DNA from 2 places in the Jeotgalibaca sp. PTS2502 genome. Region 2 is predicted to be linked to the other one. Evidence: predicted binding sites of a transcription regulator. Region 2 holds the regulator's gene; the other holds the start of a gene.
The links. The regulator LexA, encoded in region 2, represses DNA repair genes until DNA is damaged. The targets are predictions, from matches to a motif close to CNAACANNTGTTNG.

Region 1: BW721_RS02235 (Y-family DNA polymerase) is a predicted target of LexA. The motif match lies at 13,323-13,336, and genes of this name have one in related genera.

What each region holds. Positions count from the first base shown of each region.
Region 1 is NZ_CP019433.1:444,022-459,467, forward strand. Features, by position in the region: gene BW721_RS02175 (ABC transporter substrate-binding protein) at 16-1,374, shown strand; gene BW721_RS02180 (carbohydrate ABC transporter permease) at 1,494-2,342, shown strand; gene BW721_RS02185 (carbohydrate ABC transporter permease) at 2,342-3,181, shown strand; gene mgrA (L-glyceraldehyde 3-phosphate reductase) at 3,260-4,249, shown strand; gene BW721_RS02195 (EAL domain-containing protein) at 4,299-5,483, opposite strand; gene BW721_RS02200 (family 43 glycosylhydrolase) at 5,718-6,209, shown strand; gene BW721_RS02205 (alpha/beta hydrolase) at 6,190-7,002, shown strand; gene istA (IS21 family transposase) at 7,376-8,602, shown strand; gene istB (IS21-like element helper ATPase IstB) at 8,592-9,329, shown strand; gene BW721_RS02220 (DUF2500 domain-containing protein) at 9,610-9,978, opposite strand; gene BW721_RS02225 (DEAD/DEAH box helicase) at 10,135-11,589, shown strand; gene BW721_RS02230 (hypothetical protein) at 11,638-12,000, opposite strand; gene BW721_RS02235 (Y-family DNA polymerase) at 12,000-13,301, opposite strand; gene BW721_RS02240 (type I restriction-modification system subunit M) at 13,457-15,079, shown strand; gene BW721_RS02245 (restriction endonuclease subunit S) at 15,072-15,446, shown strand, end outside.
Region 2 is NZ_CP019433.1:599,372-614,817, reverse strand. Features, by position in the region: gene rseP (RIP metalloprotease RseP) at 1-345, opposite strand, end outside; gene BW721_RS03110 (phosphatidate cytidylyltransferase) at 383-1,183, opposite strand; gene BW721_RS03105 (isoprenyl transferase) at 1,192-1,944, opposite strand; gene frr (ribosome recycling factor) at 2,295-2,849, opposite strand; gene pyrH (UMP kinase) at 2,849-3,574, opposite strand; gene tsf (translation elongation factor Ts) at 3,667-4,545, opposite strand; gene rpsB (30S ribosomal protein S2) at 4,681-5,460, opposite strand; gene BW721_RS03080 (lysophospholipid acyltransferase family protein) at 5,707-6,339, shown strand; gene BW721_RS03075 (ABC transporter ATP-binding protein) at 6,356-8,131, opposite strand; gene BW721_RS03070 (ABC transporter ATP-binding protein) at 8,131-9,879, opposite strand; gene BW721_RS03065 (YneF family protein) at 9,960-10,193, opposite strand; gene lexA (transcriptional repressor LexA) at 10,363-10,986, shown strand; gene BW721_RS03055 (adenine phosphoribosyltransferase) at 11,077-11,589, opposite strand; gene recJ (single-stranded-DNA-specific exonuclease RecJ) at 11,608-13,932, opposite strand; gene BW721_RS03045 (lipopolysaccharide assembly protein LapA domain-containing protein) at 14,004-14,432, opposite strand; gene rnz (ribonuclease Z) at 14,459-15,388, opposite strand; gene obgE (GTPase ObgE) at 15,425-15,446, opposite strand, start outside.

The sequences.
Region 1 (15,446 bases), 160 kb from region 2:
ATTGAGGAGATTAATATGAAAAAATCTTTACTTTCTTTATTATCAATGATGAGTGCAGCGACGTTATTGGCAGCATGTGGTGGATCTGATCCTGACGCAAGTTCAGGAAATGACGGTGGCGAAACAGCCGATGCAGGGACTGTTTACTATCTAAACTTTAAACCTGAAATTGCAGATGCGATTGAAGACTTAGCAGAAGCTTATACAGAAGAAACAGGCATTGAAGTGAAAATGGTAACGGCAGCGAGTGGTACCTATGAGCAAACCTTGAAAACGGAAATCACCAAATCAGCACCGCCAACTGTGTTCTTTATTAATGGACCAATTGGCTACAATAATTGGAAAGACTACACATTAGACTTAAGTAAAACAGACTTATACAGCTGGCTAGTTGATAAAGACTTAGCCATTACAGAAGATTTGAGTGTCTACGGCTTACCAATTACGGTAGAAGGCTATGGTATTATTTACAACAATGCAATTATGGAAACATACTTTGCTTCAGCAAATAAGAAAACAGACTATACATCAGTTGATGACATTAATAATTTTGATGCATTAAAAGCGGTTGTAGAAGATATGACAGCCTTGAAAGATGAATTAGGTATTGAAGGGGTATTCTCTTCAACATCTCTAGCATCTGGTGAGCAATGGCGCTTCCAAACTCACTTAGCTAACTTACCGATTTACTATGAATACAAAGATAAAGATGTTGATAGCTTAAGTGAAATTGATTTTACCCACTCAAAAGAGTACCAAAACATTTTTGATTTATACTTGAACAATTCAACAACAGCACCTGGATTGCTAGGAAGCAAAACAACGACTGATTCAATGACTGAATTTGCTTTAGGAAAATCAGCAATGGTTCAAAACGGGAACTGGGGCTGGGGCCAAATTAGTGGTACGGAAGGGAACGTTGTAAACGAAGAAGATGTTAACTTTATGCCAATCTATATTGGGGCTGAAGGTGAAGAGAGTCAAGGGCTAGCGATTGGGACAGAAAACTTCTTAGCAATCAACAGCCAAGCCGCTGAAGAAGATATTCAAGCCTCAATTGACTTTGTTGAATGGATGTACAGCTCAGAAACAGGTAAGGATTATGTGATTAATGAATTTGGGTTCATTCCAACCTTTAACAGCTTTACTGAAGATGAATTCCCAACTGATCCATTAGCACAAGATGTCCTTGCTTCAATGAATGATGAAATGCAATACAGTGTACCGTGGTCATTTACAACATTCCCAAGTGAACAGTTCAAGGATGATTTCGGTAGCGCATTATTAATGTATGCACAAGAGCAAGCAACATGGGACGAAGTAACAGAGACTGTTATCGAGTCATGGGCTCGTGAAGCATCCTTAACACAATAATGATACTGAATAGATTAGTCTTCTTAGAGTCTCTAAGAAGACTAATCTCATTATTTTTACGAAGATTGTACATCAATCAAACATACTAAAGTAACAATGATTTTTTTGAATAGGAGGTCATGGTTTTGCACAAATCACTAAAGAAATATTTTCCCATATTCGTTTTACCGACACTGGTCGCCTTCGTTATTGCCTTTTTAATTCCATTTGTATTGGGTGTTTATCTATCATTCACTGAATTTAATACAATCGTCGATGCAGCTTGGGTTGGCTTTGAAAACTATAAGAAAGCTTTTGCGGACCCTGGTTTTATGAGTGCCTTGTGGTTTACAGTGAAGTTTACAATCGTCTCTGTCATGACGATTAATGTGATCGCCTTTTTCTTAGCCTTGCTACTGACAGGCGCAATTAAAGGAACGAAATTATTTAGAACGGTCTTTTTCATGCCCAATTTAATTGGTGGTATTGTACTGGGCTATGTGTGGTTAGCTATTATAAACTCTATTCTTTATAACTTCGGCGTAACGATTACCTATAGTCCTGAATATGGCTTTTGGGGCTTGGTTATCTTGATGAATTGGCAATTAATAGGCTACATGATGGTCATTTATATTTCTGGTATTCAAAATATTCCAAATGACCTTTACGAAGCAGCCCGAATTGATGGGGCGAACAAACTACAAATTCTAAAAGACGTGACTATTCCCTTAGTCATTCCATCCGCAACAATTTGTTTATTCTTAACCTTAACTAACTCATTTAAACTATTTGATCAAAACTTGGCATTAACAAATGGTGCGCCCGCAGAAACAACAAATATGTTGGCGTTGAATATTTATAAGACATTTTACGGTCGTATGGGCTGGGAAGGTGTTGGACAAGCCAAGGCGGTTATTTTCTTCATCATCGTTGGGATTATCGCCATTACCCAAGTTTACTTAACACGTAGTAAGGAGGTAGAAAACTAATGAATACATCATCCAAAAAATTCAGCGATAAGGTCTGGTTCATTATTGTGTTGGCACTAGCGATTCTATTTTTAGCGCCTATTTTCCTTATCTTAATTAATTCCTTCAAGGGAAAACTGTTCATTAGTGAAGATCTGTTCTCGCTACCGAATGCAACAACCTTTGTTGGCTTAGAAAACTATACACGTGGGATTAGCACCGTAAACTTCTGGCAGGCCTTTATGTATTCTATTTTTATTACGGTATTCTCAGTTGGAACGATTGTCTTATTGACATCCATGACAGCTTGGTTTATTGTCCGTGTTAAGAATAAATTCACTTCATCTTTATATTATCTGTTTGTTTTCTCGATGATTGTACCTTTTCAAATGGTGATGTTTACACTCACATGGTTTGCCAACCAGTTAAGTTTAGACAATCCAATAGGCATTATTTTCATCTATCTTGGTTTCGGTTCGGGTTTATCCGTCTTTGTTTTCACAGGATTTATTAAATCCGTCCCCAAAGAAATTGAAGAGGCGGCTATTATTGATGGCTGTGGACCGATACGCACCTTCTTCTTAGTTGTCCTGCCGATTTTGAAACCAACTGTTATTACGGTAGCTATTTTAAATGCCATGTGGATTTGGAATGACTACTTATTACCATACTTGTTGCTAGGAACGGAATACAAGACCATTCCAATCGCCATTCAATACCTACAAGGCTCATACGGCAATACCGACTATGGTTCTCTCATGGCACTGCTTGTTCTAGCGATTATTCCAGTGGTAGTTTTCTATCTAGCCATGCAAAAGCACATCATCAAGAGTATTACCTCAGGGGCAGTCAAAGGGTAATTAGCCTTTGACTAGTCTTTTATCTTTTCTTTCCAAAGTGATGTAATAGAGAAGACAAATAAGAAACGGGGCGTGATGATGTATCAAGCAAATGAAAACCGTTATAAGAATATGAGTTATCGTCAAGTGGGTAAGTCTGGTTTGAAATTACCGGCAATTTCACTAGGCTTATGGCATAACTTTGGCGATGTTGATTCACTCGAAAACCAACGTGCTATTTTAAGAACGGCCTTCGATAATGGCGTTACCCACTTTGATTTAGCTAATAACTACGGTCCACCAGCTGGGTCGGCTGAAACAAACTTTGGTCGTTTGTTTAAGGAAGATTTTAAAACTTATCGTGACGAGCTCATTATTTCGTCTAAGGCAGGTTATTATATGTGGCCAGGTCCTTATGGTGAGTGGGGGTCTAAAAAGAGTATTATCGCTAGCTGTAATCAAAGTTTACAGCGGATGGGATTAGACTATGTGGATATTTTCTACCACCATCGTCCAGATCCCAACACGCCAATTATTGAAACAGCTCAAGCACTTGATTTATTGGTTAAACAAGGAAAAGCCTTGTATATTGGGGTTTCAAATTATTCGCCTGAACAAACAGCAGAGATTTCGAAATGGTTTAAAGAATGGCATACGCCATTTATTATCCATCAACCTGCTTATAATATGTTTAATCGTTGGATTGAAGACGGCTTAACAGATGTATTAGCCGAAGAAGAATTGGGTGCGATTGTCTTTAGTCCATTGGCACAAGGGTTATTAACCAACCGCTATTTAAATGGTATTCCGGAAGGTTCTCGTGCGCATCGTTCAGATAGCCCATTCTTGTCAGCAGAAAATGTCGATAACACCATCAATACGGTTCGCCAATTAAACGCGGTCGCAGAGAAACGTGGTCAAACATTGGCTGAAATGGCTCTAGCTTGGAACTTGCGTCAGCCTGTGGTTTCAAGTGTATTAATTGGGGCATCGCGTGTCAGCCAATTGGAGGACAACTTAAAAGCCCTTCAAAATCTTGATTTCTCAGCAGAAGAATTAGCAGAGATTGATCGTATATTAGCAAAATAAAGACTAAAAAAGGAGCAGGGGAATCATTTCCCTGCTCCTTTTAGCTCGTTTAATCGGTTAGTGTTTCGAGGATCGTTTTGACCGTAACGGTACCATAAAACAAATTGTTTTCTGTGATAATCACTCGCTCATAGACTTTATGGTTTGAGCGAGCCATGGCTAAATGTGAAACCGTATTGATAGGTGTATAGCGGTCCACAGATAAGAATTGCTTAGTCATCACATTCGCAATTTTTGTAGAGGGTTGGTTTTCTTCTTCCATCCATTCTAAAACAGTCTTTTGACTAATCAACCCAACCGGTCGCTTGTCTTTGACAACTGCTAAGGCTAAACATTCCGGATCGTTCATAAAATAAGTATAGACCTCACCGATCGTATCATCCGGTGAAAAGACATCTGTTTGAGTAGATAGACTGTCAATCGTCTGTTTATGCTGTTGACTCAGCTGCGATTTCTCGTTAAGCGTTTCAATTGTTTTAATGACAGTTGGTGGGATAGCTTGAATAGCCGTTTCAGGTTTTTGGAAATAATGACCTTGGCCGTAGTGAACACCTAATTTAATGATCGCTTCAAGTTCGGGATAGGTTTCAATGCCTTCCGCAATTAATTTAACATTTGAAACTTTAGAAAATTCAACCATTCCTTTAACGAGAGCCCTCTTGATATTACTCAAATGAATATTGCGAATCAAATTCATATCCAACTTAATGTAGTTGGGGTCAACATCACTAATCAGATTAAGGCCGCAGTGGCCAGCGCCAGTGTCATCAATTGCGATTTTATAATCTTGATTTTTATAATGTTCAATCGTCGCTTTAAAGCCACTCATATCATCAATAACCGTTCGTTCTGTTATCTCGAAAATGATATGAGTAGGAGAGATACCATACTGCTCTAAAAACGATTTAGAAAAACTCTCTTCTAAAGAATAGTTCGTCATAATATTAGGATTAATATTTACAAATATTTTCTTATTAAAATCAGGTGTTATAAAGGTTTGAACAGCCTCAAAAGCTCTTGTTCGACACAATAAGTCTAGTGGCCATAATAAGTCATATTGGTTAGCAGCCACAAATAATTGCTCTGTATTCTCAAACGCACTTTCGCCAACAATCCTGCTCAGTGCTTCATAGCCCAAAATATCACCATTTTCTAGCGATACTATTGGCTGAAAGACATTCCGTATTCGTTTTTCTTCGATAATACTTTTTAAGGATTCCTCTTGGCTAATCATTTCACACCTCCATCTTAAAAGAGTTGGTTCCTTTATAGTTTATTATAGTATATTTATCGGCTAAGTATACTATTTTTGTTGTGAATTTATCTGAATAAATATATTTTGGAATTAAGGGCTTATATTTCAGTACGAAAGTCTAATTTTAAAGGTGAATGGTCTAAATATGATGGTATATCTTTTTATAAATGAATTATAATAGGGTGTAAGCGTTTTATATGAAAGGAGTCTGCTATGACCACTTATACCTATACTAATCCGATTATTAAAGGGTTTAACCCTGACCCCAGTATTTGTCGTGTTGGGGATGATTTTTATTTAGCAACGAGTACCTTTGAATTTTCCCCGGGATTACCTGTTTATCACAGTAAAAATTTAATTGATTGGGAGCTGGTTAGTCACGGCCTATCACGACCAGAACAAATGACCTTATCACGTAAAATTCCGAGTGCGTTTGGTCTTTATGCGCCAACCATTCGGGAGATTAACGGCCGTTTTTATATGGTTTGTAGCAATGTTGCCGATGATAATTTTGCTCAAGGGAACTTTTTGATTTGGACGGACGATATTAGCGGTGAATGGTCTGATCCGATTTGGCTAGACACACCGGGAATTGACCCGTCACTTTTTGTGGATGACGATGGTACTGTTTATTATTCGGGTACGCATAAAGATATTTATGTGCGCCAATTAGGGGGAGTGTCACATGATTCATCAAACAATTGATTCATTTTATGAGAAAAGCTCTGCACGTTTAACGACCTATATTATTGAAAATTCGCCTGAGATTGATGTAAATCGTAAACGGCCGGCGATTATAATTTGTCCCGGTGGCGGCTATGAATTTTTATCCGATCGAGAGGCAGAGCCAATCGCAGTGAAGATGATGAGCTACGGTTATCAGGCGTTTGTGCTAGAATACAGCGTAAAACCGGCAGTTTATCCAACAGCTCTTGAAGAATTAGCCAGTGCCGTACGATTAGTCCGTCAAAATAGTGACGACTGGCACGTTGATCCAGAGCAAATTATTGTAGCTGGCTTTTCAGCTGGTGGTCATTTAGCTGCTAGCTTAGGTGTCTTGTGGCAAGACGACCATTTAGTGCAAGCATTAGGTGGAAAGAAAGAAGACTGGCAACCAAATGGCTTATTGCTAGCTTATCCTGTCTTATCAAGTGGCGAATTTGCCCATGAAGGATCCTTTAAGGCTTTGCTGGCAGACAATTATGCCAGCTTAAAAGACGAGCTATCTCTGGAGAAACGGGTGAGTGCATTAACGCCACCAACATTCTTGTGGCACACGCTAGAAGACGGTCTTGTACCAGCAGAAAATAGTTTGCTTTTTGCAGATGCTTTGCGAAAAGCGGGTGTCCCTTACGAATTACATATCTTCCCTAAAGGAGGCCACGGATTGAGTTTAGCGACACATGAAACAGGCGGCAGAGGCGATTACGAGCGTGACGAAGCCGTTGCCGTTTGGCCGCAACTCTTTGCAACTTGGGTTAAACATAACGTTAGTTAAATAGAATAAAGAGGTTCAGAGCCTAAATGCTGTTCGAACCTCTGAATTACTTAAAAATAAAGAGGTTCAGAGCCTAAAAGTCGCCCGAACCTCTGAATTACTTAAGAATAAAGAGGTTCAGAGCTAAAAAGTCGTCCGAAGCTCTGAATTACTTAAAAATAAAGAGGTTCAGAGCCTAAAAGCAGCCCGAAGCTCTGAATCACTTAAAAATAAAGAGGTTCAGAGCCTAAAAGCAGCCCGAAGCTCTGAATCACTTAAAAATAAATGTAAAGAACAGTTATAAAATGTAGGAAAATGACAATGTAAAATTGTTGGTTTTCCTACATTTTTTATATACTCTTCTTATCCCCTATAGAATTGGAGTGGAATAGGAATGAGAAGAGATATCAGAGAAGGAGTGAAAAAACATATGATTGATGGCATAAAGCCCAATTATACTGCGTTAGCGGAACAATACGGATGTGACTATCGTACGGTTAAAGCAGCGTTACAAGGTAATAAACCTAAAACAAGGAGGACATATCCGAGTAAATTAGATTCATTCAAACAAATCATAGATATTAAGTTAGAAGATCAATGTACCGCTAAAAGTATCTTCAAATTCATACAAAAGAAAGGGTTCGATGGGAGTTACAGTCTTGTTAGAGACTATTGCCGTGGAGTGAAAAAAGAACGGATACAGAAAGCAACGGTACGCGTCGAATATACGCCTGGTCTTTCAGCACAAATCGATTGGAAAGAAGAAATGCGACTGATAAGCAGTCAGGGAGAAGTCTTCCGCTTTAATATTTTTCTTTATATATTGCCCTACTCAAAGAAGAAATTTATTACGCTTACCTTTGATCGTAAACAAGATACATTGTTTGAGTGCATGAATGATGCCTTTTATCACACCGGTGGTGTTCCAGAAGAAATATGGTTCGATAATATGAAAACTGTCGTCGACCGATCACGAACTCAATTCTCTCAGGTTCATTTAAATGATCGTTTCTATTCTTTTAGTAAAGATGCAGGGTTCAGAACAATGGTCTGTCGCCCTTTTCGCCCCCAAACAAAAGGTAGCGTAGAAGCTCTCGCTAGAACAATGGACCGGTTACGGGTTTACAATCATGAATTTTATGATTCGACAGATCTCATTCGAATCGTTGACGAACTTTGTGATGAATTAAATTCGGAAGTGTCTCAAGCAACGGATGAGATTCCTGATATACTTTGGAAAATTAATGAAAAAGAGCACCTGCATAAGCTAAAAGATGACTTGTTAAATCCTTATTTTGAAGACTCTATTCGCCGTAAAGTCACAAAGGAAGCAATGGTCATTTTCCGCAAATGTAGGTACTCTGTAGACCCTCGCTATATCGGAAAAGAAGTTGACTTGGATCTTTCCGAAAACGAAGAGCACGTGCACATTTATTATAACGGAGAACAGATTCGTTCGCACCCACTTACCACAAAAAGATTGAACTATAACCAAGAAGATTTGGTTCAGATACTTAAATCAGATGTCATGAGCCACAAAGAAGAAGATGACATCCAAGAACATATTAAACGAAGTTTAAAGCAATATGATTTACTGGAGGTGCCTTCGAATGAGCAGTAACTATCAAAAGCTATTAAATAATCTAGAGGCCTTGAATTTAAAACATATGAGAGAATATGTGCCAAACTATGTTGAAATTGCCAATCGGGATGAGCTTTCTTTAACAGAAGCTCTTCTAGAATTAACTAATCAAGAATTAGATTTTCAAACGAATCAGACTGTGGAACGTGTCATCCAGCGCGCACACTTTCCCAAACGGACATCACTTGAAGAATTTGATTTCAACTTTCAACCAAGCGTTAACAAAAAAGAGATTCTAGACTTGAAACATATGGCTTTTATGGAGAAAAAAGAAAACTTAGTTTTCATTGGAAACCCTGGTGTAGGGAAAACACACCTTGTCATCGCATTAGGCATTGAAGCATGTCATCAAGGCTACCGTACACTGTTTATCAGTTGTCATGAATTACTTTTACGTCTTCGTTCTGCCTTTGAAAAAGGGACCGTCGATCGTGTTCTGAAACGATATGCCAAATATGATCTTTTGATCATTGATGAAATAGGTTATTTACCAATTCAAAAAGTTGAAGCTAACCTCTTCTTTCAACTATTAACGATGCGTTACGAAAAAAAATCAACAATGATTACGACAAATATTATCTTATCTCGATGGGGGGAGCTATTTCAGAATTCTGAAATAGCCGCCGCCATTCTTGATCGTCTGGTTCACCATGTTAAAGTCTTCAAGATTACTGGAAAATCATATCGTATGAAAGGGAAAATATAAATGGACTTCTAAATTAGACTGTCAAAAACCTACATTTTTATTCTGTCATAAACCTACAATTTTATACTGTCCTTGACAAAATAAAGAGGTTCAGAGCCTAAAAGTCGCCCGAAGCTCTGAATCACTTAAAAATAAAGAGGTTCAGAGCCTAAAAGTCGCCCGAAGCTCTGAATTACTTAAAAATAAAGAGGTTCAGAGGCTAAAAGTCGCCCGAACCTCTGGATTACTCAAAAATAAAGAGGTTCAAGCCATTAAAAGCGCTCGAACCTCTTTGTTTTTATTATCTCCGCTCAAAGTCTAAGTACCTGCTACCTTGATAAGATAATTTGCCGCTATCACCCTCAGCTAATTGCCCGTATTCTTTGCCACTTATTCGAAATTCAAGGCGCTGGCTGCCGTCGAATTGAAAGGTCACATAATAAGTCGTCGAAGTCGACGGATGATTGTGATGGATGCCTCCTGGACCATGATGAACATTGTTGTGCCGCTTAATATCTGCCCGTTTTGACGTGACGCGCGCCTCCACAGACCGAATCGGTGACTGATTATTGCTATTCCATGTTATGATGCCTCTGACCGCTTGGAAAATAATAGTGCCAATTACCATGATAAAGATGATCGGGATGAATGATTCAACTAGAAAAAACATGCCAACACTCCTTTATTTGCTCAATCGTTATCGTTACTTCCATTATACCCTTTAGAAAAGCCATTAAGCAATCGCATGATAGTATCATTAAAAGTGTTCTTTTTCTCGAACGTTACTGTTATACTAATTCAGCGATGAAAAAGAAAGTAGGACATTATGGAAAACAAAACATTTGAATCATTCGGTCTAAGCAATGAAATCCTGACAGCTCTAGCTAGCTTGCGCTACCGCAAACCAACAGCTGTCCAAGAAGAAGTGCTGGCACCAGCCTTAACTAAAAAAGATATTATGGCTCAGTCACAAACTGGTAGTGGGAAAACAGCTGCCTTTGGTATTCCCCTATGCGAACAAATTATCTGGGAAGAAAATAAGCCACAAGCTTTAATTATTGTACCGACACGTGAATTAGCGCTACAAATTAAAGAAGAACTAACGAACATCGGCCGCCTAAAACGTATTAAAGTGACAGCCGTTTTTGGGAAGTCTCCCTTTAAAATCCAAAAATCAGAGCTCAAACAAAAGAGTCATATTGTTGTTGGAACACCGGGGCGTTTACTTGAGCACTTGCAAGAAGGTACTTTGAAAGTTGATAAAGTAAACAGCCTTGTACTGGATGAAGCCGATGAAATGCTAAATATGGGCTTTATTGATCAAGTAGAAGCGATTATTGACTATTTACCAACCGACCGCCAAACCATGCTGTTTTCAGCAACCATGCCATCTGAAGTAGAGCGATTAGCTGAGTTCTATATGAAATCTGACCGTCTAGCATTGTCATTAGAATCAAAGCAAACAAAACCAGCTATTCAGCAATCGTTTATTAAAGTGGGAGACATGGATAAGCCACAACTCTTACTTAATTTACTAACGATTGAAAACCCTGATGCGAGTATTATTTTTTGTAATACAAAAGGGGCCGTTGACGACTTAGTGACCTTCTTAAGCAAAGAGGGCATAACTGTTGATAAATTACATGGTGGCATGGATCAAGATGATCGCCTAGCTGTCATGAGTGATTTCCGATTAGGGAAATTACGTTACCTCGTAGCGACAGATGTGGCTGCACGAGGAATTGACGTAGATACTGTTACACACGTCATTAACTATGATGTTCCTTTTGAAAAAGAAAGCTTCACTCATCGAACAGGGCGTACAGGCCGTGCCGGTCGAAAAGGCCTAGCCCTAACCATGGTGTCCGACAAAGACACTTACCAATGGCAAACGGTTCGTGATTATGCCTTTGACGAAACGGATGAGCTGACGGAAGTCTTTCCGCCGAGCCAACGCCTTGTATCGCGTATGCAAGCTGCCTTTGAAACGAAAAGCCAAAGTCGCCTGACACCAAAAGCTCCACGTAACAAAGACCTCAACAAAGGCATTACCAAAGTTTATTTTAATGGTGGAAAAAAGAAAAAATTACGTGCCATTGACTTTGTAGGGACTCTGACGAATATTAAGGGTGTGGATGCGGACGATATTGGCATTATTACCATTCAAGAAAATGTGACTTATATCGAAATTCTAAATGGCAAGGGAAGCTTCGTCATTTCAGAAATGCAAGATAGAACGATTAAAGGTAAACAATTAAAAGTAAGAAAAGCTCGTAAATAACCAATAAGCGCCAAGTTAAGAAATCACTTCTTAGCTGGGCGCTTTTTCTTATAGTGCGCTCCATTTTTGACTCTCTACTAAACAGGCATGCCTGATTTCATCAAAATGGATTTTTTCTTGGTTAATATAAATACCCATAGCATCAGCGCCTTTAAGATAGCCAACCACATCATCAAAATAATTGCCTTCATTGTCAACTGCTTCCAGTTGGATAGCGACTTGCTTGTTTTTGAGCCTCGCTTCTTCCAAAACTTGACCAATATCGTAGAGATCCATTTGTGGTTTTTGTCTATTGATGCTTAACTGCGCTGCAGCATATTTTTCCTGCTCTAACGAATGTTCAGATAGGTAAAATCCTGCCCATTTTTTCATACCACGATCGCGATAGTGGTCATTTAAATACTTACTCATCACTGAATACCCTCCATTCCGCCAGCATGGCCACCAACTAAGCTACTTCGATGAATGGCAGTTGCGCCATCCAGTAAACTGCTAGCGTGTACAAGTGACTGAAAGCCATACTTTTCTCTAATTTTATCTACCAAATAATCGAGTTGTTCTTCGGCGATTTGCTTTTCTGGGTCCTCAAATAGATCTAATTGAATATCAGAACTATAGCTTAGTTTAGAATAGGAAATTCCAATTCGCCTCACCGCTTGTCCACCATAATAGTTGTCAAACAGTTCTAAACAATAAGCAACCAATTTTTTAGAATGAGAAGTAGGTGGTATTTTGAGTTGACGAGAGAAACCTTCTGCCATTTCATATTTAGAGTAACCAACATACAAACTCACACATCCCGTTTGGCAGTGTCGCCTACGAATCCGAGCCGCAACTTGTTCAGCCATTTCACGAATGACAAGTTTAATTTCATGTCGGTAAAGGTAGTCTTTGGGCAAAATTTGCGAATTACCATAACTTTTCTCCAGAGGCTTATAGCGCTCGCGAATATTGCTACGATCAATTCCCCATGCGTTGGCAAACAACTGCTCCCCAATGATACCCATCTTTTCTTTTAACTGATAAAAGTCACTATGAGCCAGGTCGTAAACCGTGTGAATGCCCATTTTATTGAGCTTTAGTGCTGTTCGACTGCCGATTCCCCACATATCGCTCAAGTCATTTATTTTCCAGATTTTATTGGGAACATCTTGATAGCGCCATTCCGCAATAAAGTCGCGGTTATGCTTTGCCTCAATATCTAGCGCTAACTTAGCTAGTAACATATTATCGCCAATCCCAACGGTGACATACAGGCCAGTTTGCTGATAAACCTGTTTTTGAATCGTTCGGGCCATATCGTAAGCTGTTTTTTCCTTGAATAATGCTAGACTAGGGCGAATCGATAGAAAGGACTCATCAATGCTGTAAATATATAAATCTTCATCGCTGACAAAATGACGGTAGATTTGGTTAATCTCATTATTTTTCTCAATATAACGTGTCATTCGAGGTGGAACAACAATCAGATCAGGATGGGGCGGTATATCGTATTTGCGCGTCACATTGTTAATTCCGAGAATTTCTTTAGACTTGGGAGAGGCAGCTAAGACAATGCCACCATCGTTTTCAGCATTACTCATCACGACTAGTAAAGCTCTTAGCGGATGATAACCACGATCCACACACTCAACAGAAGCGAAAAATGATTTCACATCGATACACAAAATATCGTCGCTCCTCTCAGACGAATAATCGAACATCACCATCAATCCTCCTTTACCCATATTATAAGAACATACGTTCGATTTGTAAAGGGGAACAAAGAGGAAAGTTTTGCTAGAAGACTTTCGCTTGTTCACAGCGTAAGTTATAATGAAAGTTATATAACTACAACATATTGAAATTAAAGGAGCATGGTATAATAATGCAGGAGCAACAATCAAAAACACTTTATCAAGCGCTATGGAATAGTGCTGATATTTTGCGTTCAAAAATGGGAGCAGGTGAGTATAAGGACTATCTACTAGGACTTATTTTTTATAAATATTTATCAGATCGTATGCTTTATCACGCGGCTGACCTGTTAGAAAAAGAGGTTAATAATTTAGATGAGGCTCAACAAGTATATGTAGACGCCTTTAATGACCCAGAAGATAAAGACGATCTGATTGATACTTTAAAATATGATTATTCATATGCTTTAGAACCAGAATTGACTTTTACTGCTATTGTTCAAAGAGTTAATAAAGGTAAATTCCAATTGGAAGAGCTTGTTCAGGGGTTTAGAAATATTGAACAAAGCGATGAATTGTTTGAAAATCTTTTTGAAGACGTGGACTTATATTCTAAAAAATTAGGTGCAACTCCTCAAAAGCAAAATCAGACCATATCAGCTGTTATTAAAGAGCTAGCTAGTCTTGAGCTTGCTCATCAAGGTGATGCATTAGGCGATGCTTATGAATATTTAATTAGTCAATTCGCCTCTGATTCTGGTAAAAAAGCAGGTGAATTCTATACACCACAGTCTGTTTCAACATTGATGACACAAATTGTATTGTTAGGAAAAGAGAATCAAAAAGGATTTAGTGTATACGACCCTACGATGGGATCAGGTTCACTATTATTGAATGTAAAAAAATTATCCAACCAACCAGGAACGGTAAATTATTTTGGACAAGAATTAAACACGACTACCTATAATTTAGCTCGTATGAATATGATTCTGCATGGAGTAGACGTTGCTAATCAACATTTACATAATGCAGATACATTGGATGCTGACTGGCCAACAGAAGAACCAACAAACTTTGATGGTGTATTAATGAATCCGCCATATAGTGCAAAGTGGTCTGCAGATAAAGGATTTTTGGATGATGCTCGTTTCTCTATGTATGGCGTTTTAGCACCAAAATCAAAAGCTGATTTTGCATTTTTACTTCATGGCTATTATCACTTAAAAGATACGGGTGTTATGGCTATTGTTCTACCACATGGTGTTTTATTTAGGGGAGCAGCTGAAGGTAAGATTCGTCAAAGTTTATTAGAAAATGGCGCAATCGATACAGTTATAGGTTTGCCAGCAAATATCTTCTTTAGTACAAGCATTCCAACAACTGTTATTATTCTTAAAAAGAATAGAGAGAGTAAAGACGTTCTTTTTATTGATGCATCAAACGACTTTACTAAAGCTAAAAATCAAAACAATCTAGAAGAAGAGCATATACAGAAAATACTAGAAACTTATAAAAATAGAAGTCATGTAGAGAAGTATGCCCATCTTGCAACATTTGAAGAGATTGTAGAGAATGACTACAATTTAAATATCCCTCGCTATGTTGATACTTTTGAAGAGGAGGAACCAATCTCCTTAAAAGAAGTTTCAAAAGAATTAGCTGATATTGATAGACAAATTGCCGAGACAAATGCAGAACTTGCTAAAATGGCTCAAGAATTAACAGCAGCAACACCTGAGGCACAAGAAGAATTAGACTACTTTATTAACTTTTTAACAAGTATCGATTCAAAAGGTGGTGCTTTCAGTGACTAAAAAAGCGCCAGAAATCAGATTTAAAGGGTTTGAAGACGATTGGGAACAGCGTAAGTTGGGAGATGAGTCAATTATAGTTGCTGGTGGTGATATTGATAAACAAAAAATATCTGATGTAGGAAAGTATCCAGTATTAGCAAATGCATTAACCAATGATGGTATCGTAGGATATTACAAAGAAGAATATCGTGTCGAAGCTCCAGCTGTAACTGTAACGGGTCGTGGGGATGTGGGGCATGCACGAGCTAGAAAAGTTAATTTTACGCCAGTAGTTCGTTTATTAGCAGTTAAATCTGAACATGAAGTTGTTTTCCTTGAGAATGCAATTAACAATCATAGCGTGCTAGTGGAATCTACTGGTGTTCCG
Region 2 (15,446 bases):
ATCAAAGTGAGTAAGTTCGAGAGGAACAGCATCAATAAGTTGCTTTTCACTCAAGTTAATGTGAGTAACGTCTCCTTTTCCATCCAAAACAACGCTGAGCGGCATTCCCGCCTTTAACTCCGTTTCATCGTCTCCGTAACCAGCCATTCGGACATAGCCCCCAAGCGGTAATAGACGAACGGTGTAAGTGGTATTGTTTTTGCGGTAAGAAAAAATTTTAGGGCCCATGCCAATAGCAAATTCCCTCACTAAAATTCCTGCTCGTTTAGCAAAATAAAAATGACCAAATTCATGGATAATCACTAGAACACTGAAAATGATGATAAAGGTGATAATTGTTCTTATCAAAATGATGCACTTCCTAACTGTTATACTGGGATGGTTAGTTGATATTAAAAATTGCTAGTAGGAGTTGAAAGAGTGGCATAACGAATAACATACTGTCAAAACGGTCTAAAATACCACCGTGCCCAGGTAAAATTTTACCAGAGTCTTTTACGCCAAAATAACGTTTGTAGGCTGATTCTGTTAAATCACCTAATTGCCCGACAATAGATGTTAATACTGCAAGCAATATAACAATGGGGATTGATAAGTTTAAAGGGTTATACCATTGAATAAAGAGTATACCACAAATAACTGATAGTACCATTCCTCCAAGAGAACCTTCAATTGTTTTATTAGGACTAATAACCGGTGCTAATTTTATTTTTCCAAATTGTTTTCCAACTAAATAGGCTCCGATATCTGTTGCCCAGATTAATAGTAATACAAACAAGACCATTCTAAAACTGAATAACGCTGTCTGTAAAAAATAATGGAAGCCTGTTCCAATATAGATTGCAGCTAGTAAAAAGACCCCTGCATCATCAAAAGTAAAATCGTTCTTTGATAAAACAGTCATCACTAATAACGTCATTGCAAACAGGAAAAATACAGTCGTAATGTCAATCCCTTGTGGTAAAAACGATAAATAAGTCGTTGGTACAATGATCATCACTGTCGCCAAGGATGTCAATATTCCTGTTAAACTCCAAAAATTCTTTTTCTTCATTGCGAACATTTCTGAAACACCTATAACGCCCATTGCAGCTGTTCCGAGAACTAATGGCCACGAACCATACCAAACAATTGGCAACAAGACCAACAAGGCGACGAGGCCCGTAATTGTTCTAGTTTTCATAATTCACCTCATAGACCGCCAAAGCGACGGTTTCTCTTTTGATATTCTCCGATCGCTTCATTTAAAGCATCTGTTGAGAAATCAGGCCATAAAACATCTGTGAAATAAAGTTCACTGTATGCGATTTGCCATAATAAAAAGTTACTAATTCTAATTTCACCACTTGTACGGATGAGTAACTCTGGATCTTTAAATTCTCCTAGAGGACCCGTAAATAGGTTGTCAGAAATATACTCTTCTGTAATATCATCTTTAGAAAGGTTACCGTTTTGTGCTTGCTCCACAGCTTTCTGTACCATTTCTAGCATTTCATGACGCGAGCCATAATTGAAAGCAAAGTTCAAAATTAGGCCAGTATTATGCTTTGTTTCCTCCATTGCTTTTTCTACAACTGCTTTTGTTTTCTCCGGCAGCAGATCAATCCATCCAATTGCATGAACTTTGATATTATTAGCAATCAATTCAGGCATAAATACATCAAAAAAATCGATGGGTAGATTCATTAAAAAAGACACTTCATCATTGGGCCTTTTCCAATTTTCAGTTGAGAATGCATAAAGAGTTAAAACTTTAATGCCTAATTGATTAGCATGAACCGCAATTTTTTTAACAGTATTCATACCCTCTTTATGTCCGAATACACGAGGCATCATTCTTTTTTTTGCCCATCGACCATTACCATCCATGATAATAGCGATATGATTGGGTATTTGACCCTTTTCATTAAATGGTGTTTCTGTTGATTTTTCAAAAAAAGCCATGATTTTATACCTACCTTTTAGTCTTTAGCTCACTCCATTTTATCAAAGATTCCAGTTATTACCAACAATGAATGTAAAATTACAAAAAACTTAGGAAAGAGCCTTTCTATAAGAAAAGCGGACAAGTCCGCCTTGGCCTATGAAAAAATAGGAAATTTGCCCTGAATTGTCAGGAGACTTCACGCTTCAGCGGGTTAGTCGAATGATATGCGTTAGCGAGCAGTGAAGCACACAATGGGGCAAATTTATCTTTTTTTCACTAGGTCAGGACTTGGGAGCTAAACATTGATGGCTGAACTTATAATCCCCTAGTCTATAAAAAAACCCAGAGCAAGCTCTGGGCAAAAGGTTTAAACATCCAACAATTCTTTTTCTTTCTTAGCTGCAATGTCATCAATACGTTTTGTACTGTTGTCCGTTAGTTCTTGAACTTTTTTCTCGTTTGTACGTAATTCATCTTCTGTAATTTCACTGTTTTTCTCAGCTTTTTTCAAAGCGTCCATAGCGTCACGACGGATGTTACGAACAGCAACTTTAGCATTTTCAGTATCTTTTCCTACTAATTTTGCTAAGTCCTTACGACGTTCCTCTGTCAACGCTGGAATCACAAGACGAATGAGTGTTCCGTCATTTGTCGGGCTGATTCCTAGATCGCTTTGGTGAATCGCGCGTTCAATATCTCCAAGACTTGATTTGTCGTAAGGTGTGATTGCTAGCATACGCGCTTCGGGTACTGTAATTGAAGCAAGTTGATTAACCGGCGTTGGCACACCGTAGTATTCAACTTCAATTCGATCCAGTAGACTTGCGTTTGCAACACCTGCACGAATAGAACCTAGTTCTCTTTCTAATGCTTCTTCTGCTTTTTTCATACGGTCTTCCGTATTTTTTAGAATATCTTTCATTATTTGTTCCCCCTAACAGTTGTACCAATTTCTTCTCCCATTATAACACGACGGATATTTCCTGGAGTATTTAAATTAAAAACAACTAATGGAATATCATTATCCATACTTAGTGAACTTGCGGTTGAATCCATAACTTGCAATCCTTTTGAAATGACATCGAGATGTGTCAATTCAGTAAACTTAACTGCTGAACTATCTTTCATTGGATCTGATGAATAAACGCCATCAACATTGTTTTTTGCCATTAAAATGACATCTGCTTCGATCTCTGCTGCACGCAATGCTGCTGTCGTATCTGTTGAGAAGTATGGGTTGCCAGTACCACCTGCAAAAATAACAATACGGCCTTTTTCAAGGTGTCGAACTGCTTTTCTACGAATATAAGGCTCTGCAACTTGTCTCATTTCAATAGATGTTTGAACGCGTGTTGGAACTCCTTCATTTTCAAGAACATCTTGTAATGCTAAAGAGTTCATAACAGTTGCTAACATTCCCATATAATCAGCTTGAGCACGTTCCATTCCCATTTCAGCGCCAGTTGTACCACGCCAAATATTTCCACCACCAACAATAATGGCAATTTCTACTCCTAAGGCATGAATTTCTTTAATTTCTTTAACAACTTCTTTGATAACAGGTGGGTTAATTCCAAAGCCAACTTCTCCGGCAAGAGCTTCACCACTCAACTTCAATATAACGCGTTTATATTTAGGTTCAACCATTATAAATCCTCCATTTTAATCCAGTTTGACTGATATAGTTCGGTATAGTGAGAGAGCCTGAGACAATTGCCCCAGGCTCTATTCATATTTGATTATTTTTTAATTTGACTCATAACTTCTTCAGCAAAGTTTTCTTGACGTTTCTCAATGCCTTCGCCCACTTCGAAGCGGATGAATGATTTCACAGAACCGCCTTTAGATTCTGCAAATTTAGAAACAGTCATATCTGGATCCTTAACGAATGATTGGTCATTTAATGAGATTTCGCTCAAGAATTTGTTCAAACGTCCTACGATCATTTTTTCTACGATATTAGCAGGTTTGCCTTCGTTTAGAGCTTGTTCAGTTAGAACTTTTTTCTCATGTTCTAATTCTTCTGAAGAAACTTCTTCACGAGAAACGTATTTAGGATTGATTGCTGCAACGTGCATTGAAATGTCTTTAGCAGTTTCTTCGTCAGCGCCTTCTAGTACAGAAAGAACAACGATACGTCCACCTTGGTGAGAGTATGCTCCAAAAGATTGAGAATCAGTTTTCTCAACGATTTCAAAACGACGTAGAGAAATTTTTTCTCCGATAACTGATGTTGCAGTAGCGATTGTGTCGCTTAATGTACCTTCTTCAGTTGATAAGTTTAATGCTTCTTCAACATTAGCTGGTTTGTTTTCTGCGATTAGAGTTGTTACGTCTTGAACTAATTTTTGGAATTGATCGTTTTTAGCAACGAAGTCAGTTTCAGCGTTAATTTCGACAACAACTGCTGTGTTTCCAGAAACATAAACGTTTGCTAACCCTTCTGCTGCGATACGGTCAGCTTTCTTAGCTGCTTTAGCCATACCGTTTTCTCTTAAGTAGTCTACTGCTTGATCCATATCTCCATCAACAGCTACTAAAGCTTTTTTAGCGTCCATCATACCAACGCCTGTCATATCACGTAATTCTTTTACCATTTTTGCGGTAACTTGTGCCATGTTAAAAAACCTCCTATTATAATTGTTTTCATATAAAAACTGTTTCAAAATAGAAAATATGCTGGCTTTGTCCTGCTATATCATTCTTATTTTGAAACAGCCATGTTCAATCAACTATTTTCTTAGAAAAATTGATTATGCGTTTTCGTTGTTTCCTTCAACAACTTCAACGATTTCTTCTAATGATGTTGCTTCTTCTTCAGTTGAGAAAGCTTCTTCAACTGCTTGGTCAGCACCTTGGTTACCTTCGATGAAAGCATCTGCCATTTTAGCAGTGATTAGCTTAACGGCACGAATAGCGTCGTCGTTTGATGGAATAACCACATCAATTTCATCTGGGTCACAGTTTGTATCAACCATAGCAACGATAGGAATGTTCAATTTATGAGCTTCTTGAACAGCGATTCTTTCTTTTCTTGGGTCAACGATGAACATGACATCTGGAATTCTTGGCATATCTTTGATACCGCCTAGGAATTTTTCAAGACGTTCCTGTTCTTTACGTAAGATACCAACTTCTTTTTTAGGTAGAAGTTCGAAAGTACCATCTTCAGACATTCTTTCGATGTCTTTTAGACGTTTGATACGTTTTTGGATTGTATCCCAGTTAGTCAATGTTCCACCTAACCAACGGTGGTTAACGAAGTATTGTCCTGAACGGATAGCTTCATCTTTAATAGCTTCTTGAGCTTGTTTTTTTGTTCCTACAAAAAGAGCAACGCCGCCATCTTCAGCGACTTCACGCATGTAGTTGTATGCGTTATCTACTAACTTAACTGTTTTTTGTAAGTCGATAATGTAGATACCGTTTCTTTCTGTAAAGATATATTGTTTCATTTTTGGGTTCCAACGGCGTGTTTGATGACCGAAGTGAACACCAGCTTCTAGCAATTGTTTCATTGAAATGACTGCCATGTTGTATTCCTCCATTTGGTTTTGTATTTTTCCTCCCCCAACTTCAATTACAAGTATGACTTCATCGAAGCACCCATCCCTGCATCCATTGAGGTGTGAAATTTTTGGTGTTTTAGCACCGTCTTACATTATACGTTTATTTGAAAAAAATGCAAGAAAAATCATAATAAAATTTTCTTGAAAATTCTGTCATAGTATCGCATACTAAGATAACTGATTATTTGATTACAAAAAGGAGGTTTCCTATTGTTTTACAATTGTGTTGTTCGAATCGTCGGATTTATTGTCTGGCTATTAAATGGTAAGACTGACGTTCAGAATAAAGAAAAATTACCACAAGCTGAAACATATATTTTAGCGGCACCACACCGAAGTTGGCTTGATCCCATTTTTATAGCTGTGGCAGCCTATCCCCATGTATACTCTACTATGGCTAAACAAGAGCTATTTAAAAAAGGCTTCATTAATTGGTTTTTAAGAAAAATGCACGCTTTTCCTGTTAACCGTGAAAATCCAGGTCCTAGCGCCTTAAAACAACCCGTTAATATTCTAAAAGAAGGCGAACGTAATATTTTTATTTTCTCTACTGGTTCTCGCTATGATAATGAAATTAAAGGCGGTACGTCCGCTATGGCTCGCTTAGCCAAAGTTCCGATTGTACCGGTCGTTTTCCAAGGACCGTTTTCTTTAAAAGCTTTAATTAAAAGAGAAAATGCATTTGTTCGTTTTGGTGATCCGATTCGTTTACCGGAAGGCAAACGAATTAGCAAAGATGAATTATCAGCTATCGATCAAGCTTTAATGGATTCATTTGATCGTTTAGACAATGAAGTCAATCCTAATTTTAAATATGACTATACAAAAAAACAGAGCTCCTAAGCTCTGTTTTTTTGTGTTAATCTGACATTGATTGTAGTTGGTACATATCGTAGTAAATACCTTTTTTAGCAATCAAATCATCATGTTTACCACGTTCGATAATCTCACCCTTATCAAGAACTAAGATGAGGTCAGCATCACGAATCGTAGATAAGCGATGGGCAATCGCTATCGTTGTTCGCCCTTTTCGCATTTTATTCATACTCTCTTGAATTAACAATTCTGTCTCCGTATCAATATTAGCAGTCGCTTCATCTAAAACTAAAATCTTAGGGTCGCGGATAATCGTCCGTGCAAAAGAAATCAGTTGGCGTTCCCCACTTGAGTAAGAAGCCCCTCTCTCAATAACCTTCGCGTGGTATTGCTCAGGTAATTGCTCGATAAAATGATTGGCGTGAACAAATTCTGCAGCATCCTGAATAGCTACGTCATCCAACTCATCATTCATGAGACGGATATTACGGCTAACATCACCATAAAACAAGAATGAGTCTTGTAGAACAAGCCCCATCTGTCTTCTAATTTCCTCGATTGGATATTTTTTAATTGATTGTCCATCAATCAGTATATCCCCTTCGTAAAACTCATAAAAACGCATGAGGACATTAATAATCGAACTTTTACCACTACCTGTATGTCCAATCAAAGCAACCGTTTCGCCAGGATTAGCAGTAAAACTAATGTTTTTCAAAACGTTATGTCCGTTATCATAGGCGAATGTCACATTTTTAAACTCAATTTTACCTTTTGTAATAGCTAAATTAGCTTCTTCATGTTGTTGAGGGACTAGTTCATCATGATCAAGTACACGGATGACACGATAGCTTGACACAATCCCGTCTTGAAAAACACTCAAGTTGTCCATCATCATTCCAAGGGGTCTAAAGAAGTTGTTAATGTAGCTAGTAAAGGAATAAATAACCCCTATCTCCACAAATTGGTCAAATGACTGTCCACCAAACAAATACAAAACAACCGTCAATGCAATGGCTTGTAACAAACTGATAAAGGGATTAAGAAGCAAGGCATTCATCCTAACCATGGCTATTCTGCCACGCGCATACTCTTCATTAACATCACTAAATTCCTTTTGCAGTCTTTTTTCTTGGCGGAACTGTTGAATAATAGACATACCTAGTATATTTTCATTCAATTTTGTGTTTAGCTCACTTAGTTTTTCTCTCATTGTGCGGTATACACGAGTGCTGACACGTTGGTAAAACCATACCATTAATGTCATAACAGGTAAGAAATATAGAAAGGTTAAGGTGATTTTTACATCTAATACCCACATCGCAATAAACACTGTTACGATACTTAAAAGACCCTCTGCTAGAGCCAAGAAGACAGCCCAAAAATCTTTAATTGTTTCCGTATCATTTGTCACACGAGAAACAATTGAACCAGCCGGTGTTTGATCGAAATATCGCATGCCGAGTTGATTAACTTTTCTAAACAGTTGATTCCGTATATTTTCGACTGTTTTTTCGGACGCCATGCTAAATAGGTAATTCTGAAAATACATCGTAATCATGCTGATGATAATCGATAACATGTATAATAGTGAAAATTGAATCGCAATCGAAATGGTTGCTTTCCCTTGAGTGACATAGTTATCGAGAAATACTTGAATAATCCTAGGGGAGACAACGTCGGTTATAGCTAGTCCGATACCAAAAATAAAGGACCAAATAAATGGTGATTTAAAAGGTAACGCATAAGCTACAATTCGTTTAACAACTCGAACTTGTTCTTTGACCGGAATGGTTTTAGACCAAACTGATTGTTCCATTATTTCTCACCTTCTAACTTGCTTTCCAATTGCTGTTTCTCATACATTCGACGATACCAGCCTTGGTTTTGCATTAATTGTTCATGATTTCCTCGTTCCACAATAGTGCCATTATCTAGAACGATGATTTCATCAGCGTGCATCACACTCGAAATACGATGAGCTGCGATAATGGTTGTTTGATTCTTTCTTTTTTCTTTCAATTGACTTAAAATTTGTTCTTCTGTTTTTGCATCAACAGCTGATAAGGAGTCGTCTAAAATCAATAATTCTGGTTGCGTAATCACGGCGCGAGCAATCGAAATCCGTTGCTTTTGACCACCAGAAAGGGACACGCCACGTTCCCCTACCAATGTATTGTAGCCATTTGGAAAACCGAGAATATCATCATGAATCGCTGTAATTCGAGCTGCTTCGTAAACCTCTTCGTCTGAATAAGCTGGATTGGCGAATCGAATATTATCTGCTACATTTGTTGAAAAAAGAAAGTTATCTTGTGGCACATAACCAATGCCGCTTAGCAAACTATCCAAGCTATAATCCTTAATATTAATGCCATTGTAACTAATGATGCCATCATAGTGATCATATTCTCTTAGCAACAAACTAAACAGACTACTTTTTCCTGATCCAGTTCGACCCACAATACCTAATGTGTGTCCTTTTGGAAGATGGATAACAATATCCTTAAGCGAGATTTGTTCTGAATCGCTATATTGGAATGATTGAATCGCAATTTCTAAGTCACCATCTAGTGGCTGAGTAATTGCATGCTTGGGTTCAATAATACGTGATTGTTCTTGAAGCAGTTCATCAATACGGCTGTAACTAGCGCTACCTCGCTCTAAAACATTCAATAATCGACCAACAGCAAGCATTGGCCACCTCATTAGAGCAATGTAGCTGAAGAATGTTACGAGGTTACCAATAGTCATTTCGCCATTTTGAATAAAGTAAGCCCCAAAAATCAAAGATAAGGCATATGAAATACCCATAACAAAAATAACAACCGGTCTGAACATCGAATCAATCGCATAAACCTCTTTGTTTTTTAAAACAACGTCACGAGTCTTCGATTCAAAATCAGCAATATCTTCCTTTTCCTCGCCAAAAGTTTTAATCACCTTTACTCCCGTAACACTTTCTTGTGTCTTATCATTCAAGGCTGAAAAGGATGCTTGGGCTTTCCTAAAGGTTCGATGAATTTTCTTCCCTAACATTCTTGAAACAAGTGTTAAAGCTGGCACTGGTATCATGGCGATTAATGTTAATTTCCAGTTTACAGTTAGCAACATTGTTAAAAATGTAATTCCACCCGATGAGATCGAGTCAGCTAGGGTCAGAATTCCTGCACCTGCAACCATACGAATGGCATTCAAATCATTAGTAGCATGAGCCATTAAATCTCCTGTACGATATTTTTGAAAAAATTCGGCATCCATCTTCGTAAAATGATTAAATAAGCGTATTCGAAGTATTTTTTCAAGTTTAGCAGACGTTCCCCAAATTTCCATGCGCCAAATGTAGCGAAAAATATATTGACTAATACCACATAATAGGATAATCCCTGCTTGAATCATTAAACTTCTAGGTGTTAACAATTGCTCATTAATATCATCAATAATATTTCCGACTATTCGGGGTGAAACAACTTGTATCAAAGCTACAACAATTAAGAAAAAGACCCCCACTGTGTAAGAACGCCATTCTTGCTTGAAGAACCACTTTAATTTTTTAAAGATTTGCACGGGTTTCCCTCCTTCTAAGTTCATACAAAACAAAAAAGTGGACCCAAACAAGCATCCACATTTTTCATTATTTCATTCAATTATTTCTTTTTAGCTTTCTTGTTTTGACCTTTCATAGAAGCCATAATTTGTTTCACTTTGCGTTCTGATGGTTTTTGACCCATTTGCATCATCATGTTGCGTAACATATCTTCTGAAATAGGTGGGTTTTCAGCAAAATAATTCATCATATAACGACGTGCCAAAAAGAAGCCCCCTACAGCTCCTAAAAGTACCCCTAAAATAACAATAAAAATCCATGCACTTGTACTCAATTTGTATCCTCCTTCCAAAAGTCCTCATTTAAATATATTACAAGATATTCGCCAAAAAGGAAATAGAAAAGCGCAATTATTCATTTTTTTTAAAACCCGAACATCTGTTTGATTCTTTTGTTTAGATGTGATAAAATAACACTATAAAAATATGGGAGATGATGGTCCGATGACTAAAGGTAGAGACTCAAGACAAATGAATGTTTTGCACTTCATCTATACGGAAGTTCAGCAAAAAGGTTATCCACCAACGGTAAGAGAAATTGGTAATGCCGTAAACCTATCATCTACCTCAACCGTTCATGGCCATTTGGCTCGATTAGAAAAAGCAGGATATATCTATCGAGACCCGACTAAACCAAGAGCTATTGAGGTCACTGAATTAGGTTTACAACAATTAGGAATCAAGAGCGATCAAATGCCGCTACTAGGCGTGGTCACGGCTGGTGAGCCAATCTTGGCGGTTGAGGAAGCAACAGACTTCTTCCCTATTCCACCGAACTTAAAAAATAGTTCGGATGACTTATTTATGCTAACCATCCGAGGAAACAGTATGATTAATGCAGGAATCTACAATAACGATGCGGTTATTGTTCGAAAACAAGCTTCTGCTGAAAATGGCGATATTGTGATTGCTATTACAGAGGACGAGGAAGCAACCTGTAAACGATTCTATAAAGAAACAGATCATTACCGATTGCAGCCAGAAAATGATGAACTTGAACCGATTATTTTGGACTATGTACAAATATTAGGTAAAGTTGTCGGCTTATACAGAACTCATATCAGTTAATAGCAACAGCCAGAAAGTAGCATACTCTCTGGCTGTTTTATTGTCAAATTTAAAAAGAGATTAGGCAAATGCTCAATCTCCTTTTTGATTTTAGTATTCCATTAGGTTAAAAATGTCGTAGCCAGAGATTTTTTCTCTTCCTTTTAGATCCAATAATTCTATTAAGAATGCTAAACCAACAACTTCGCCACCTAATTTTTCAATTAATTCAACAGTTGCTAATGTTGTTCCGCCAGTTGCAAGTAAATCATCACAGATTAATACTTTTTCACCAGGTAAAACAGCATCTTTGTGTAATTGAAGAACAGCTTCACCATATTCTAAACCGTAAGCGACTTCTACTGTTTCACGAGGCAATTTACCTTTTTTACGGGCCATTGCGAAACCACAATTTAATCCTACTGCAACCGGACAACCTACCATAAATCCTCTTGCTTCAGGCCCAACAACCTTGTCGACACCTTTATCTTTTGCATACTCTACAATTTTAGCAATTGCAGACGCATAAGCATCGCCGTCTTGCATTAATGGTGAAATATCTCTAAAAATAATTCCTTCTTCTGGAAAATCTTTCACATCAGCAATATACTTTTTAAAATCCATCAAAATTTCCTCCTATAACTACTTATCACAAGCTTTAATCCACTGAATCAATTCTTGGAATGGCTGGTAAATAAATAGTTTCTCAGCATTCATTTTATTTATTCTTTGTTTATAAGTATTGGTTTCTTCCAAATTGACTTTTTCAGGTTGCGGATTTGGATTCATTATACCGTTATCAATTGTAACAAATTTTGCTTCTAAAAACACGGATATGATAAAAATCAACAAATTCTTATCAATTTTTAAGTATTGGGCCAAGTCAGTTAACTTGCTTCGAACATCCATATTTTGGTGGGTTCTAAAATAACGGTAAGCATGAGCAAACACCTTTTGATTAGGGATTCCTTCAGCCGTTATACTTTGAATCGGATAGGCATAAATATAATAGTTATTAAATTTATGTCTTTCCAAGAAGTAAGTCAAATAGTCTAGACTACTTGGGCAATCAATAATAATCAGATTTGTTAATTCATCTTCAAATGGTGGGATATCATCTCTACTTTCCAATAAAACTGAGACACTGCTATTTGGCAAGTGATCAGCTGTTTTATCAAAAAAGGCACGGTTAAAAAACAGATAAACACTATTCTCAATGTTAAGAGACTCGTCTTGGACTTGAGATGTTCGCTTATCAAAATACTGAACATGCTCAATGGTCAAATCTTTTAACTGTAATTGTGGTTTCGATAAATCTCGCCAAGTATTAATCCCCAATTCGCCTATTACGGATATGGTTTCCATTTCAGGCATAAAGGAAGCTAAATGCCCTTTGTTAAAACCAATAACATCAAGTGTTTGTTTTTCGGAGTATAAAGAAAATTTAAGATGCTTTTGATCTGCTCCTATTTGTTTAATATTTTGTGCAGGGACATCCTTAAAGGCAAAGATTGGTTTAGGATTATCTGTTCCAAAAGGTTTCAACTGATCAATCTCATTTAGAAAATCCAAAGTAACTTCATCAACATCTAAGTACTCATCAACCTCGATTGTCGCACCTTGCTTAATCTGTTCAGCATAGACTGATGTGACATTATTCAGCTCGTAACTTAGTTGATTAACTTGATCAACACTAACACTCAAGCCTGCTGCCATCTTATGGCCACCAAATTTCAGAATACAATCTGAGCAAGCGGACAATGCTTGATACAGATGGACAGCATCTATACTTCGACCTGACCCTTTAGCCAGCCCTGTTTCTGAATTCTCAGCAAGCAAAATCGTTGGTCGACCTGTTTCTTCAACTAAGCGACTCGCGACAATACCTAACACACCTTCGTGCCAATTCGGATCACTTAAAACGATGATATTTGGCAGAGACGAGAGTTGTTCTAGTTTAGCTGTCGCTGATTCAACAATCTCACTGACAATGGCTTGTCTTTTCGAATTTGTTTGTTGAATTTCTTCGACCACTTCTTCCAGGCGTTCTTCATCAAAGGAAGTCAATAATTCGACGCCAGGAGAAGCATCTCCTAAACGACCGAGTGCATTTAAGCGAGGACCAATGGTGAAGCCAATGGTTTCCTCATCAACACCTTCTAGAGAAGTTCCCGCTTTTTCTAATAACATCAATAAGCCGATACGTTCGCTTTGTTTTAAAATTTCCAATCCTTTTTTTACAAGCCACCTGTTCTCATCCGTTAAACTAACTAAGTCTGCAATAGTACCTACAGCTGCAATATCAAAGTATTCGTAAGGGATTCTGTCTTGGAGTGCGCCAGCCAATTTTAAGGCAACACCAGCTCCAGATAAATCAGAAAATGGATAGCCGCCAGATGGATGGTTAGGATGAATAATAGCATAAGCGTTAGGTAATTCTGTAGGTAATTCATGGTGATCGGTTACAATCACATCAACACCTTTTTCATTCGCTAATTGGATGGCATCATGTCCCATAACGCCGTTGTCGCACGTTACAATCAACTCAATACCACTTTCAATTTGCTCTTGAAAGACGCGTTCATTAGGGCCGTAACCATCTTTAAAACGGTTAGGCAAATAGAAGGTCACGTTCCCACCCAACTCTTCAATTGCTTCAACTAAAATAGCCGTACTGGTTATACCATCAGCGTCATAGTCACCATAAACCAATATAGCTTCTTCCGATTCAATTGCCTGGAAAATCCGATTGACTGCGCGTTCCATATCATAAAGCAGGAATGGATCGTGGTAAGACACGTCACTCTGATGAACGAAGTCATTTATTTTCTCAATGGTATCTAAATTCCGCTGTAAACATAGTTTTAAAAAAGCTTGACTATAAGTTGTCTCTTCAGCTAAATGACTGATGACATGCTCGTCAAACGGATACTCTTTTTGTTTCCAGTTCATTCTTGCATCTAACAAATTATTATCTCCCTCTTTTTCATTTCAAAGAAAATTCGCCTGTTAAAAACAGGCGATCATCATTTCCATTTTTATTCAACAGGATCTTGTGAGGTTGGTTTAACGTTATTCACATTATTGTAAGTAATTTGATTAACCAGCTCATTTTCTAAACTATTAATTTTATTATCCTTAGAATTAATGGTCTCCTCAAGTGCTGTTATTTTTTCAGTGTACTCAGCTTTAATCTCGTCTCTTAATTGACCAGACTGACTTTCAAGTTGTGAAATTCCAGCTTGCAAGGTCTTTAATTCTTTTTTTCGATGAACACTTGCCATTGTTGAAACAAGTAATGTTAATAAAGCACCTAATAGTAAAGAAACAAAGATGATAATAATAAGTGGTGCAGCAAACGTTGTAAAACCAAAACTAACGGGTACACTTTCCACGTTTAAAACAGCAAACACACTGATAATCGTCATTAAAACAATAATTAATACTAATCTCCATTGGTTTTTCATCACTAACACACCTCACATAGTCACTTTTATTTAATTAACGGAATGTCAAATTCATCATAGTCATGAACTAATGTTGAATTTGGGAAAATTGCTTGAGCATCATTTTGCAGTTGAGCTTGTTCTTTACCCATATAGCGTGAAGAGATATGAGTTAAATACAGCTGGCTACTGTTTGATTCTTTAGCTACTTTAGCAGCATCTACACAGGTAGAATGGAAATAATCTCTCGCAATTTTTTGGTTGTCCTTTGAGAAAGTTGATTCATGAACCAACACATCTGAGTTCATGGCTAGTTGTGTACTAGCAGGAGTTCGTTTTGTATCTCCTAAAATGGTTACTGTTCTCCCCTTCACAGAAGGACCAATATAGTCATTCCCATTAACTGATCGACCATCTGGTAAAGTCACCGTCTGCCCATTTTTTAGTTTTCCATATAATGGTCCGGATGGAATATTATCCGCTTTTAATTTTTCAACTAACAGCTCACCGACATAGTCAGCCTCTTCAATTCTGAATCCATAGGAAGGAATGCCATGTGCTAACTTAGCACATGTCACTTTAAAGGTTTTATCTTCAAAAACTACCCCGTCTTCTTCTATTTCATGGAAAAAAATCGGATAGCGTAAATGAGATTGAGAAACTCTTAAACTCGTTAAGACAAAGTCTTTGATTCCTTTTGGTCCGTATATCGTCAATGGCGTATCGCCACCTTGGAAAGCGCGGCTACTTAGAAAACCAGGAAGACCAAAAATATGGTCCCCATGTAAATGTGTGATAAAAATCTTATTAACTTTACGAGGTTTTAAGGTTGTTCGTAAAATACGTTGTTGTGTACCCTCTCCACAATCAAACAGCCAAATGTCATTTCGTTCATCTAATAGTTTTAGCGCAATACAGGATAGATTTCGATTGGTTGACGGGACACCAGATCCCGTCCCCAAAAATTGAATTTTCATGATGCAAACACTCGTTTCTCTTCATCTAGCGGGTTTTTAGTCTACGAATTCAAATTCG